2 regions of the Dactylosporangium sp. NPDC005555 genome follow, and region 2 is predicted to be linked to the other one. Evidence: riboswitches for the same ligand, from Rfam matches in the RefSeq annotation. Region 2 holds a riboswitch; the other holds the start of a gene.
The links. A riboswitch is a leader RNA that binds a small molecule or an ion and turns the genes downstream of it on or off. The one in region 2 is predicted to bind S-adenosylmethionine.
Positions count from the first base shown of each region.

Region 1 (7,129 bases), on a different contig from region 2:
AGCTGCTCGCGCTGCCGCAGCGCCACCTTCACGATCGCGACCCGCTCCGTGTTGGTGAGCGCGTCGCGCAGCAGCGCGTAGGGCTTCGCGGCCGTCTTGTCCGGCTCCAGGTAGTACGCCTTGTTGTAGAGGATCGGGTCGACCTGCTCGGCGGGCACGAACTCCAGGACCTCGATCGCCCGGCTGGTCGTCAGCGGCAGGTCGGCGAAGTCGTCGTCGGTGAGGATCACCATTTCGCCGCCGCCCAGGTCGTACCCCTTGGCGATGTCGTCATAAGCGACCTCTTCGCCGTCGATGGAGCAGACCCGCTTGTATTTGATCCGTCCGCCATCGTCGCGGTGGACCTGGTTGAAGCGGATGTCCTTCTCCTCCGTCGCCGAATACAGGCGGACGGCGATCGACACGAGCCCGAAGGAGACCGCGCCTTTCCAGATCGCGCGCATGGGGATCCCCTTCCACAGCGTGTTGACCTCTAAGTACCAGCTTCGCATCGAATCGACCCGCACGCGAGGAACTCCGCGGCGAACTATCGTGGGGTGATGGGGACCGGCCCGCCGGCACCGATGCTCGCCTCGACCGGCCCGCTACCGTCCGGGCCGGGCTGGTCGTATGAGTTCAAGTGGGACGGCATCCGGGCGATCGCCGTCATCAGCGCCGGCGCGACCCGCTTCTACGCGCGCAGCGGCGTCGAGGTGACCGCCGCCTATCCCGAGCTCGCCGCGATCGGCGAGGGCCTCGACGACACCGTCCTCGACGGCGAGGTCGTCACCCTGGACGAGGCCGGGCGACCCTCGTTTCAGCTGCTCGCCGAGCGGATGCACGTGCGTGAGCCGAGACTCGCCGCCCGCCTGGCGCTCACCCTGCCGGTCTCGTATCTGGCGTTCGACGTGCTGCGCGCCGCGGGCCGGGACGTGGTCGCCTCGTCGTACACCAGCCGCAGAGACATCCTCGAAGCGCTGTCCCTGGGGCCTCGGGCCGTCATCCCGCCGTGCTTCGACGACGGGCCGGCGACCGTCGCCGCCAGCCGCGACAACGCGCTCGAAGGGGTCGTCGCGAAGCGGGCCGGCTCGCACTACCTGCCCGGTCTGCGCTCGCCCGACTGGGTGAAGGTCAAGCTCGAGGAGAGCTGCGAGTTCGTCGTCGGCGGCTGGCGGCCCGGCAAACGCGCCCTCGGCGCGCTGCTGGTCGGCGTCCCCGCCGGCGTCCCGGGTGGCGGGCTGGCGTTTCGCGGCCGGGTCGGCGGCGGGATCTCCAACGCGTCCGAGAAGGCGCTGCTGGACGCGCTGCGCGACCTGCCGACCCCGCGGTCGCCCTTCGCCGGCACCGTGCCCCGCGAGGACGCCCGCGGCGCGATCTGGGTCGAGCCGACGCTGGTCATCGAGGTGAAGTTCAGCCACCGCACGCGCGACGGGCGGCTGCGCTTCCCGCGGTTCCTGCGCATGCGCCCCGACCTGACCGCATCGGACGTCCACGATGGCTGACAAGATCCGCGTCGAGGTCGAGGGCCGGCACCTCGACCTGACCAACCTCGACAAGGTGCTGTATCCGCAGGTCGGCTTCACCAAGGGCGAGATCATCGACTACTACACCCGGATCTCGCCGGTGCTCCTGCCGCATCTGCGGGGCCGGCCGCTCACCCGGATCCGCTACCCGAACGGCGTCGAGGGCAACAGCTTCTTCGAGAAGAACGCGCCCGCCGGGACGCCCGACTGGGTCCGCACGGTCACGCTGCCGGTGCCGGGCTCCAGCCGCGGCCGGGAGACGCTCGACTTCATCGTGGTCGAGGAGCTCGCGACGCTGGTGTGGCTGGCGAACCTCGCGGCGCTGGAGCTGCACACGCCGCAGTGGCGGATCTCCCCCTCCGGCGAGCCGCTCAACCCCGACCTGCTGGTGATCGACCTCGATCCCGGCCCGCCGGCCGCGCTTCCGGCGTGTTTCGAGGTGGCGCTCCTGGTCCGGGACCGGCTCGCGGACGACGGGCTGGAGACGGTCGCGAAGACCTCCGGTCGCAAGGGGATGCAGCTGACCGCGGAGCTGTCCGGCGACGAGACGGCCGACGAGATCAGCGCGTACGTGAAGGACGTCGCCGACGGGCTCTCCCGTCGGCGACCGGAGCTGATCGTGTCGCGGATGGCCCGCCAGCTGCGGCCGGGCAAGGTCTTCATCGACTGGAGTCAGAACAACGCGTTCAAGACGACGGTGGCGCCGTACTCGCTGCGGGCCGGCGCGATGCCCACGGTGTCCGCGCCGCTGACCTGGGACGAGGTCGCCGAAGGCGCGATCACCATCGCCGACCTCACCCCGTCGGTCGTCCTGTCCCGCATCTGACTCGCCGTTCCGTGATCTTTTGATCGTCAGGGCGACAAACAGTCCTCACAGATCATGAGGCCGGTCAGCGAAGGGCGGCGAGGAGCCGGTCGATGTGGGCCTGCGTGGTGCCGAGGCCGAAGCTGGCGCGGACCGCCTGCGCCGGCGCCTGCGCCGACGGGTCGAGGCGGGCGGTCGCCTCCGCCAGGAGCCGCCGGGTCAGCGGGTGCGCGCAGAACAGCCCCGTCCGCACGCCGATGCCGTGGTCGCGGCCGAGTCGCGTGGCCAGCTCGCCCGGGTCCTCGCCGAGCACCGCGAACGACACGATGCCGACCCGCTGCGCCTCCGGCCCGAACAGCCGCAGCTCCTCCACGTGCGGCAGCTCGGCCAGCCCCGCCCGCAGCCGCGCGACCAGGGCCCGCTCCGCCGGGTGGTCGGCACCGGCGAGCTCACGGCACGCGGCGGCGATCGCGACCGCGCCGAGCAGGTTGGGCGTGCCGGCCTCGTGCCGGGCCGGGCCGGTCGCCCACCGCACGCCGGCGTCGTCGTCGACATGGGCACTGGCGCCGCCCCCGGCCAGATACGGCTCGGCGGCGTCGAGCCAGTCCGCGCGGCCCGCGAGCACTCCGGCGCCGAACGGTGCGTACACCTTGTGACCGGAGAACGCGACATAGTCCGCACCCAGCGCGGTCAGGTCGACCGGGGCGTGCGGGGCGAGCTGCGCGGCGTCGACCGCCAGCCGGGCGCCGAAGCGGTGCGCGACGTCGGCGAGGGCCGTGACCGGCCACACCTCGCCGGTCACGTTGCTGGCCGCGGTCACGCTGACCAGCCCGCACCGCTCCCGGCGCAATGCGTCCTCCAGCGCCGCCACGGCCTCCTGCGGCGAGCGCGGCGCGTCGAGGTGCACGGTCTTCTTCCACGGCAGCAGGTTGGCGTGGTGCTCGGCGTCGAACGTGAGCACGGCCGCGCCCTCGGGCACCACCCGGGCGAGGAGGTTCAGCGCGTCGGTCGTGTTGCGGGTGAAGACCACCGTGTCGCCGTCGCGGGCGCCGAGGAAGTCCGCGACGGTCTCCCTGGCCTGTTCATACTCCCGGGTGCAGCGCTCCGACAGTGCGCCGGCGCCGCGGTGGACGCTGCCGTAGAACGGCAGGAGCTCGGCGACCGCGTCCGCGACGACCCGCAGGCACGGGGCGGTCGCGGCGATGTCGAGGTTGGCGAAGTCGACACTGCGGCCGTCGCGCAGTTTCACGTCACCGGGGGACAGGATCGTGGACATGGCAGAGCCCTCCGCTCGCGCTTGCCCGGACACACCGCGCGCCGGACCGTGTCATCACCCGGGGCACCCCGCCGCGAACGCGAGGGTTGCCGGCCAGCAAGCCGGGGCTGTGCGCTGGCACTCATGACCTGTGCTCACCGTAGCGCGGTTAAGGTTGGCCCATGACCGAACTCCCGCCGAGTGGGACGCCATCGGATCCAGCCGCTTCGCCGCCCGCGCAGGAGCGGTCACCTTGGGCTGGTCCGGTCGCCGGCGCCGCGCCCGCCGCCGGAGATCCGGTCGGCCTGGGCAAACCCTCGGTGCAGGACTGGGACAGGGCAGCCGCCGACGTCGTGCCCAACGTGATGGAGGAGTCCGCTCCCGACACCGGCGAGCAGCGCTATCCGACTGCGGCCCTCGCTCTCGCCGCCGCCCCGCCCGCCAAGCGCTCCGACCGCCGCCGCCTCTGGACGCTCATCGGCGTCATGGGCGGGATCGCGGCCTGCGGCGTGGCCCTGCTGGCGTTCTTCGGTTTCAGCGGCGGATGGACCGCCCTGGTCATCGGCGTGGGCGCCGCGGTCATCCCCGTGCCGCTGCTGGTCGCCTGTTTCCTCTGGCTCGACCGGTACGAGCCGGAGCCCGTGCGCTATCTCGTCTTCGTCTTCGGATGGGGGGCGTGCGTCGCCACCGCCGTCGCGCTGGTGGTCAACACCGCGGGCGGGGTGCTCGCCGACAAGCTCGGCCTGTCTGACGCGATCGTGGCGGTCGTGGTCGCGCCCTTCATCGAGGAGAGCATGAAGGCGCTCGGGCCGATCCTGCTGTTCTGGCGGCGCCCGCGTGCGTTCTCCGGTCTGATCGACGGCATCGTGTACTGCGGACTCTCCGCGACGGGCTTCGCGATGGTCGAGAACATCCTGTACCTGGGCTTCAAGGGCTACGCGGACACCGCCGAGGACGCCGGACCGGTCAACGGGGCGGTCGCCCTCGTCGCGATCTTCGTGGTGCGCATCCTGATGACCGGCTTCGCGCACCCGCTGTTCACCTCCATGACCGGCATCGGGCTCGGCCTGGCCTCCCGCAGCTCGACGAAGGCGGTCCGGTGGCTCGCGCCGATCGCCGGGCTGCTGCTCGCGATGCTGCTGCACGGGTCGTGGAACCTCATGTCGGTCACGGCCTCCGCCAGCGCCTGGGTGCTGCTGTACGGGTACTTCGCCGTCATGATGCCGATCTTCCTGTGCATGGTCGGCTTCGCCCTGTGGCAGCGTTCCAACGAGGGCAAGCTGACCGAGCGGATGCTCACCGAGTACGCGCGGGCCGGCTGGTTCTCACCGCCGGAGGTGGCCGCCCTGGGCACCCTCGGCCGCCGGCTCTCCGCCCGCCGGTGGGCCAAGCGGGTCGCCGGCGACCCGGGCGCCAAGGCGATGCGGGCGTTCCAGTTCGACGCGACGAAGCTCGCGCTGCTGCGCGACGGGCTGTACCGCGGCCTCGACAAGACACCGGAGCGCCGGATGGAGGCCCTCGCCGAGGAGCGGCAGCTGCTCACGGCGCTCGCGGCCTACCGCCAGGTCTTCATCGGCCGCGATCCGCAGGCGCCGCTCGCGGTGTGGGACGGCAGCAGGTATCACATCACCTTCCCGGACGGGATGGTCCGGGTGCTCGCCGCTCCGCCCACTCCGGTCGTGCCGGTCCCGGTCATGGTGCCGCAGCCGCCGGTGTACTGGCCCTATCCCTACCCCTACAGATAGAGCCCGGTCGAGTCCGGCTCCACCCGGCGGGCCGCGACGGCGTGCACGTCACGCTCCCGCAGCAGCACGTAGTCGCGGCCCTGCAGCTCGACCTCGGAGCGGTCCTCCGGGTCGAACAGCACCCTGTCGCCGGACACGATCGACCGCACGTTGGGGCCCACGCCGACCGCCGTCGCCCACGACAGGCGCCGTCCCACCGACGCCGTCGCCGGGATCACGATGCCGGACACGTGCCGGCGCTCGCCCTCGGCGCCTTCGAGCCGCACGAGGACCCGGTCGTGCAGCAACCGGATCGGCAGGCCCCCTTCCACATCGGACACGACGGGCGGGGCGGTGGTCACCGGGTAGCCGGCGGCTGGCTGGGCTGTCACGGATGCGACGCTACCGCCTGGGTACGTGCCATCGCCGCCGGACCCGGTCTACGGTGGGGAGTCCGCTCGCGTCGTCAAGGGGGGTTCCGTGGGCCGGTTCGATCAGGTGCGCGTCAACCTCCGGCGGGCCTATGAGCAACGCCTCGAGAAGGCCCGCATCGAGCGGGAGGAGGCCGCGGCCGCTTCGCCGGCTCCGGAGGATCCACCGCCCGCCCTGGAGGACGGTCACGCTTCGACGGGTCACGCTTCGACGGGTCACCATTCGACAATGAGCCGCGACGACGCCGAGGTCCCGCACGGGCTGCGCATCACCGCCGCCTGGTCATGGCGGCTGCTCGTCCTCATCGCCGCGCTGGCCGTCCTGCTCTTCCTCGTCAGCCGCCTCAGGACCGTCCTCATCCCACTGAGCATCGCGCTGCTGCTGTCCGCGCTGCTCGCGCCGATGATGGGCTTCCTGCGCCGCCGGGTGAAGCTGCCACCGTCCCTGGCCGCGTTCCTGGTCCTCATCACGGGCCTGGCCGCCGTCGCCGGCGTCCTCACCCTCGTGGTCTCCGAGTTCGTCGACGGCTTCCCGGCCCTGGCCGACAAGGCCTCCGTCGGCGTCAACCAGATCCAGGGCTGGCTCACCACCGGCCCGCTGCACCTCAACGGCAGCCAGCTCGACGCCACCTTCGACGCCGCGTCCAACTGGCTCAACGACAACCGCGGCAGCCTCACCGACAGCGCCGTCTCCACCGCCACCGCCACCATCGAGTTCTTCGCACTGCTCCTGCTGGTGCTCTTCGTCACGTTCTTCTTCATGCGCGACGGCCACCGCATCTGGCTCTTCCTCACCGGCGTCCTGCCCACCCCGGCCCGCGACCCGATCCGCCGCGCCGGCGAGGCCGCCTGGCGCACCCTGGTCGCCTACGTCCGCGCCACGGTGCTGGTCGCCTTCATCGACGCCCTCGGCATCGGCCTGCTCCTGGTCATCATCAACGTGGACTTCTGGTTCCCCCTCGCGACGATGGTCTTCCTCGCCGCCTTCGTGCCGATCATCGGCGCCACCGTCTCAGGCGCCGTGGCCGTCCTGGTCGCTCTCGTCGACGAAGGCCCGATCAGCGCCCTCGTCGTCCTCATCGGCGTCATCGCCGTCCAACAACTCGAAGGCCACGTCCTCCAACCCCTCATCATGGGCCGCGCCGTCTCCGTCCACCCGCTGGCCGTGATCGTCGCCATCTCCACCGGCGTCGTCCTGGCCGGCATCATCGGCGCACTGGTGGCCGTCCCCCTCGTGGCCGTCCTGAACACCGGCATCCGCCACCTGGTCCAACACCGCCACGAACCCCCACCCGACGCGGTCATCATCTCCGCCGACTAGTGCGGTGACCACAAACGTTCACCGGGTTGAGGCTCCGCCCGCCCGACGATCGTTCTCCACCCAGCGGCTCATGTGCTGATCGACGACCTCT
Region 1 is NZ_JBEXDG010000016.1:143,282-150,410, reverse strand. Features, by position in the region: gene ABZS58_RS20445 (Ku protein) at 1-443, opposite strand, end outside; gene ligD (non-homologous end-joining DNA ligase) at 540-1,481, shown strand; partial or broken gene ligD (non-homologous end-joining DNA ligase) at 1,474-2,280, shown strand; gene ABZS58_RS20430 (aminotransferase class V-fold PLP-dependent enzyme) at 2,393-3,583, opposite strand; SAM riboswitch class IV at 3,596-3,712, opposite strand; gene ABZS58_RS20425 (PrsW family intramembrane metalloprotease) at 3,745-5,307, shown strand; gene ABZS58_RS20420 (co-chaperone GroES) at 5,298-5,648, opposite strand; gene ABZS58_RS20415 (AI-2E family transporter) at 5,767-7,038, shown strand; gene ABZS58_RS20410 (hypothetical protein) at 7,057-7,129, opposite strand, start outside.
Region 1: it holds a riboswitch for S-adenosylmethionine, as region 2 does, so the genes downstream of both, ABZS58_RS20430 (aminotransferase class V-fold PLP-dependent enzyme) here and thrC (threonine synthase) in region 2, are expected to answer to the same signal.

Region 2 (7,129 bases):
CGGCGAGGATGCCGACCTCCAGGGCCGTGGCGTCCAGCGTGAGCACCGCGACCAGCGGCAGTGCCAGCAAGGTCACCTGGGTGCCGACCTGACTGATGGTGTCGGCGGTGAACAGCAGCCGGAAGTCGTGATCGCGGAGGAGGCCGAGTCTCACGGACCCACTGTCGATGACCGATTGGGAAAAGTCAATCGTTAGACTCGGACGATGCGGCGACCAGCTACCGACGCGGAGGCCAAGGCACTCGCCTCCGGCATCCGCCTGCGCATCATCCGGCTCTGCCTGGACCGGGCGCTCACCAACAAGGAGATCGCCGAGCGGCTCGACGCCAATCCGGCGACCGTCCTGCACCACGTCCGGACGCTGGTCGCGACGGGCTTCCTGGTGCCGCAGGAGGAGCGCCGCGGGCCGCGCGGCACGCGCGAGGTGCCCTACCTGGCGACGACCAAGTCGTGGCAGCTCAGCCTCGGCGGCCAGCGCGCGGGCACCAACCGGGCGATGCTCGACGCCTTCGAACAGGAGCTGGCGCTGCTGGACGCCGAGATCGACGCGATCGACTTCGCCCGCCTCGGGCTGCGGCTCACCCCCGAGGAGTGGGAGGAGCTGCGGGTCCGCTTCCAGGCCCTGCTCGACGAATACGCCGGCCGCGAGCGGACCCACGGCCGACCGTATTCGATCTTCCTGGCGATGTACGAGGACCGCTCAAGAGACTGACGTCTGCCAGTTGGCCCACCGATCCACCGCGCGGAAACCGATCGCCTCGTTGATCGCGATCATGTGCGCGTTGACCTCGGCGTTGAAGGTGTCCACGATGCGCACCGACGGCTCCTGGGCCCGCAGCGTGCTCAGGTTGACCAGCTTGGTGATCAGGCCGAGCCGGTGCCCGCGGTGCTCGGGGTGCACCAGGGTGATCAGCTGCCAGGCGTGCCAGTCGATCGTCTTGGCCACCCGGATCGCGGTCCACGCGACCACCCGGCCGGTCGCGTCGTGGATGACCCCGGTCTCATACCGGCGGGAGCCGTACTGCGCCCGGACCGCCGACGCGCTGCGCAGCCGCTCGGCGTCGACCTTCTCCGGCTCGAGGTCCAGCTCGCCCATCGGCGACTCCTCGAGGAACGAGCTGTCCAGCAGCGCCAGGTCCTCGACCAGCTCGGGCGGCGGCGTGTTGCCCCACTGGACGGTCGAGTAGCCGGCCGCCTTCGGCCAGCTCTCGGCGAGCATCCGGTCCAGGGCGGCGTCATCGGCGCTCGACAGGTCCAGCCGGCGGCGGACGTCGAGCAGCTTGTTCGAAAGGCCCAGCGCCTCGGCGAACGGCGCCGCCGCTCCGATCGGCGTGCCGGCCTCGTCGGTGAGCACGCTGAAGCCCATCACCGACGTGCGGCCGCGGGCCGTCCCGAAGTCGACCGCGTGCCGGAAGAGCGCCCGGCCGACGCCCTGACGGCGGTGCTGCTTGGGCACCAGCACGTCGAGCAGCGCCTTGTCGAGGTTGTCGTGGTCGGGCAGGTCGAGCACGGCCACGCCGACCGGCTCCGCGCCGCGGTAGGCCAGGAAGGTGTGCCGCTGCGCGCCCGGCAGGGGCACGCGGACCCGCACGTCGTGCTCATAGCGGCAGTTGGGCGGGAAGTCCGGCAGGTCGGCGAGGATCGCCGCGTTGCCCAATGTGAACGCCGCGTCGACCTGCGCCGGGTCATCGGCGTCCAGCTCGACGATGCTGAGGTCCTGGGTCATGCCCGCCAGGGTGGCGCACCGGCACATCGACGGACAACAGATATTCGCATCGATGCCCGGAAATTGGTCGAGAGGACGCTCGCCAGCACCTCCGGTGCTGTGGTCGCGGGCCTGGACCAGGGTCCGGGCCTCGCGGCGACACGTCCTCCCGCATCGAGCATCCTGGCGCGCGGTCCTGAGGTCGTCAAGTCCCTCAGCGGGTGGCTTCGAGACGCTCGGCTCGACCGTGATCACGCTGCGTCGCGGTCGCCTCCGTCGATCGGCTGAGGAGCCCCTCGTCCGAGCGTGGAAGCGCTCTCTCGATCGCAGCCGATCCGACACCGTCCGTGACAGCTGTCAACTGGTTGCGCAAAAAAATCAGCCGTCAGCTCAAAAGCCCGGCCTCGCGCACGGACTTCAGCGAGGGCTTCACCCGGTGCGATGGGCCGACCCTGCCGGCGACCGCATCGAGGGTCTTCAGCCCGTCGCCGGTGTTGAAGATGACCGTCTCCTTCGCCGGGTCGAGCCTGCCGGTCTCCACCAGCTTCTTCAGCACCGCGGCGGTGACCCCACCGGCGGTCTCGGCGAAGACGCCCGCGGTGCGGGCGAGCAGCTCGATGCCGGCGCGGATCTCGTCGTCGTCCACGTATTCCATCCAGCCGCCGGTCCGGCGCACCGACTCCAGTGCGTAGACCCCCGCGGCCGGGTCGCCGATGTTGAGCGACTTGGCGATGCCGGTCGGCTTGACCGGGACGATCTCGTCGGTGCCCTTGTGCAGCGCGACCGCGATCGGGTTGCACCCCGCGGACTGCGCCCCGAACACCGTCCACTCCGTGTCCGGCACGAGCCCGATCTCGACCAGCTCGCTGAACGCCTTGTCGATCTTGGTGAGCAGCTCGCCGCTGGCCATCGGGATGACGACCTGCGCCGGGATGCGCCAGCCGAGCTGCTCGGCGACCTCATATCCCAGCGTCTTGGAGCCCTCGGCGTAGAACGGCCGGACATTGACGTTGACGAACGCGGTGTCCTCGAACTCGTCGGTCTCCGTCAGCTCCGAGCAGAGCCGGTTGACGTCGTCGTAGGACCCTTCGATCGCGACGACATCCCCGCCGTAGACGGCGCTCATCACGACCTTGCCGGGCTCCAGGTCCGACGGGATGAACACGGTCGACGGCACCCCGGCGCGCGCGGCGTGCGCGGCGACCGAGTTGGCCAGGTTGCCCGTGGAGGCGCACGAGTAGCGGGTGAAGCCCAGCGCCTTCGCGGCCGTCAGCGCCACCGAGACGACCCGGTCCTTGAACGAGTGGGTCGGGTTGGCCGAGTCGTCCTTGACCCACAGCTGACCGGTGATGCCGAGCTCCCTGGCCAGCAGATCGGCCTTGATCAGGGGGGTCAGCCCCGGGTCGAGCGTCACGCGGCTGTCGGGGTCGGTGCCGACGGGCAGGAGCGGCGCATAGCGCCAGATGTTCTGCGGACCCGCCTCGATCTGCTCCCGGGTGACCCGGGAGAGCGCCTCGGCGTCATAGCCCACCTCGAGGGGGCCGAAACACTCATAACAGGCGTGCTGCGCCGCGAGCGGGAACTGCGCCCCACAGCCACGGCAGACCAGGTGGCGGGCGGGAGAGTCGGTGAAGACGCTGAGCGTCGAGGTCATGGAGGCCTTCCTCTCATCTTCCCCAGGTGCATGGCCTTGCGCACCGGGACGGATTTGGCACCTACCGCGACCGGCCTCAACGTCGAGACGCGTCGCAGGGGTTGCCGGGGCTTCATCGGGCCGTATCCCTCTGCCCCTCTGGATGAGGTATTCAGTTGTGACGAGCGTGTTTCGACTTCGAGTGTAAGGGCCGACACGGGTGGCGTCGTATGAGTCATCTCACGAGATGGACCTGACTACGGTTTCACTCATGCATTCCGACGCGGCCGCCTGGTTCGCCAAGCGCACCTCGACCTGGCGCGACTGGACCCTCGCCGACCTTCAGCGCCGTAAGGGCGGCACCCGGATCAGCGTGGTGCTGCCGGCGTTGGACGAGGAGCCGACCGTCGGGGAGATCGTCACCGGTGTGCGCACCCTCATGCCGCTCGTCGACGAGGTGATCGTCGTCGACTCCGGCTCCGTGGACCGCACCGCCGAGGTCGCCCGGCAGGCGGGAGCCACCGTCCACCACCGCGACGACATCCTCCCCGGGACCGGATCCCGGCCCGGCAAGGGTGAGGTGCTCTGGAAGGCCCTCGCGGTCACCAGTGGCGACATCCTGGTGTACGTCGACGCCGACCTCACCGACTTCCAGCCGCACTTCGTCACCGGGCTTCTCGGCCCGCTGCTGGAGGACCCGGCCACCCTCATGGTGAAGGCGTTCTACGACCGGCCGCTGCTGGACGTGTCCGCCTCCGGCGGCGGGCGGGTCACCGAACTCGCCGCACGGCCGCTGCTCAACGCGTACTTCCCCGAGCTCGCCGGCGTGGTGCAGCCCCTCGCCGGCGAGTACGCGGCCCGCCGCTCGCTGCTGGAGTCGCTGCCCTTCGCGGCCGGGTACGGCGTCGAAACGGGCCTGCTCATCGACACCTACCGCACCGCCGGGCTCGACGCGATCGCCCAGGTCGACCTCGGCCAGCGCACCCACGGCCACCAGGACACCGCGGCCCTGGGCCGGATGGCCGCGACGATCCTGCGGACCATCCACACCAGGGTCACGCCGGGCACGCCGATCTGGCCGACCCTCACCCAGTTCGCCAGGCACGGCGACACGGCGACCCCGGTCGATCACGACGTCGCCCACCCCGACCGCCCGCCGATGCGCGCTACACGGGCTCAGGGGTGAACTGCCACAGGGTGGAGGTGGTGATGCCCGCGCCCACGAGGGCGGTCACGACGGCGGCCCACTCGGCCAGGAGCAGCCACAGCGGAGTGTCGATCACGGCGGTCGGCGGCTCACCCGTCAGCGTCGCGACCACCACGACCATCGCGACCAGCGACAGCAGCACGAACGTGAGCACCACGGTCAGCCGCAGCGCCCAGTGGCCGACGGAACGGCCGGTGGCGAACAGCAGCGCGCACAGCGTGACCAGCACCGCGACCGCCGCCGAGGCGACCGCGCCGACCATTGTGAAGATCTGCGCGGTGAGGGCCTCGGCGGGGCCGTTCATCGCGTTGGACGAGGCGATGTAGGTGGTCCAGGCCGCGATGTTGGCCTGGTCGTAGTAGAGGGTGGCGGAGAGCGCCGCGAGGCCGAGGACGAGCAGCCACGCACCGCGGAGCGCCGAGATTCGCATGGACCGGCACCCTACCGGTCAGTACGCGAATCCCGTTCAGCTCACCACGTCCTTGCGCAGGAAGCGCCACCACGCGAGGGAGAAGAAGACGGTGGCGTACGCCAGGGACGCGATGCCGCCCTTCACCATGTCGTCGGTCTGCAGCGGGGTGGACAGCAGGCCGAGCCACGCGTCACCGTAGTGGGTCGGCAGGAAGTTGCGGATCGTGCCCAGCGCCGTGATCTGGTCCAGGATGTTGGACAGGATCTGCAGCAGGACCGCACCGCCGACGGCGCCGAGCGGGGCGTCCGTGGACACCGACAGCAGGAACGCCAGGGACGCCACCACCAGGAGCGAGACGCACAGGTAGCCGACGATCTCCAGCAGCCGCACGACGCTGGTGCCGGCGGCGATCTCCCCACCGATCGGCGCGTTGAGCGGCGCCCAGCCATAGCGCAGGGTGCCCACCAGCATGGCCGTGCCGACCAGGATCAGCACCGCGACGAGGCAGTAGAGCAGCGCCGCGGTCACCTTGACGCCGAGCAGCCGGGCCCGCGGGACGGGCATCGCCAGCAGATACCGCAGGCTCCCCCACGACGCCTCGCTGGCCACGGTGTCGCCGCAGAAGAGGGCGACGACCACGACCAGCAGGAAGCCCGAGGACACCAGCAGGGTGAAGAGGGTGAAGTTGGCGCCGCCGGCCGTGGCCAGGTCCGACAGGCGGGAGAACTCGCCGCCGTTGCCGCCCTCGCCGTCGCCGCCGCCGTTGTCGAGCTGGAAGGCGACCAGGATGATCAGCGGCAGCAGGACCATGAAGCCCAGTGCCATCTGGGTGCGGCGACGGGCCGCCTGCCGGCGGATCTCCGTCCACAGCGAGAGGGTCGCGCCCGGCTTGTAGCCCGGCGCACCGCCGATGACGTCCACGGACGAAGTTGTCATGACCGCTCCCCACTGGCCTTGGTGTCGCCGCCGACGAGCGACAGGAACGCGTCTTCGAGCCGCCGCCGCGGCGTCACCCGGTCGATCCCGACGCCGGCTCGCACCAGCGCCGCGACGACCTCCGATCGGGGCACGCCGTCGAGGTTGACGACCAGGCCGCCGTTGCCGCCGGAGGCGGTGACCGAGCGGACCCCGTCGAGCTCTTCGAGCACCTTCGAAGCGGCGTCCACGTCGGACACGTCGAGCTGGACGGTGGGCGAGTCGCCGACGATGTCGTCGACCTTGCCGGTCGCGACGACCTCGCCGCGGTGCATGACGACGACGTCGGTGCAGGTCTGCTCCACCTCGGCGAGCAGGTGGCTGGAGACCAGGACCGCGCGGCCGCCGGTCGCGTACCGGCGCAGCACCTTGCGCATCTCGGCGATCTGCGGCGGGTCGAGCCCGTCGGTGGGCTCGTCCAGGACGAGCAGCTCGGGCAGGCCGAGCATGGCCTGGGCGATGGCGAGGCGCTGCCGCATGCCATGGCTGTAGGTGTTGACCCGCCGGTTGACGGCCGTGCCGAGGCCCGCGATGTCGAGCGCCTCGTCGAGATGCGCATCGTCGGAAGGCCGGCCGGTCGCCGCCCAGTACAGCTGGAGATTCCGCAGACCGGTGAGGTGCGGAAGGAAGCCCGGCCCTTCCACCAGGGCGCCGACCCGGGACAGGACCGGGGCGCCCGGCAGGAGCTGGTGGCCGAAGACGAAGATCTCGCCCTGGCTGGGCCGGGTGAGCCCCATCAGGACCCGCAGCGACGTGGTCTTGCCGGCGCCGTTGGGGCCGAGGAGGCCGACGACCTGGCCGCGCTCGACGGTGAAGTCGACCTTGGCGACGGCGACGAAGTCCCCGTACGTCTTGCGCAGCCCCCGCACGACCAGCGGCGTGTCGACGAGGTCGGTGTCGACGCGGCGTTCGATCCGCCGGGCCCGGCCGCGCGCGACGAGGATCGCGACGATCAGGCCGACCGCGATCACGGCGACGAGCGCGGCGAGGACGTAGCGCCAGATGACGTCGGGGTTGGCGAGCGGTGTGCCGGCGATGTTCGGCAGGGTCAGCGCGCCGTCGACGGCGACCTGGTAGACGACCGGGTCGGGCGGCGACAAGTACGCGGTGTCGGCGGTGGCGACGGTGACCCGGACGCTGCTGCCGGCCTCGAACCGGTGCACGACGGCGGGCAGCGTGACGGTGACGGGCTGCGCG
Region 2 is NZ_JBEXDG010000022.1:39,167-46,295, reverse strand. Features, by position in the region: gene ABZS58_RS24740 (MFS transporter) at 1-154, opposite strand, end outside; gene ABZS58_RS24735 (winged helix-turn-helix domain-containing protein) at 206-712, shown strand; gene ABZS58_RS24730 (GNAT family N-acetyltransferase) at 701-1,726, opposite strand; gene thrC (threonine synthase) at 2,091-3,359, opposite strand; SAM riboswitch class I at 3,370-3,508, opposite strand; gene ABZS58_RS24720 (glucosyl-3-phosphoglycerate synthase) at 3,610-4,524, shown strand; gene ABZS58_RS24715 (hypothetical protein) at 4,505-4,975, opposite strand; gene ABZS58_RS24710 (ABC transporter permease) at 5,012-5,893, opposite strand; gene ABZS58_RS24705 (alpha/beta fold hydrolase) at 5,890-7,129, opposite strand, start outside.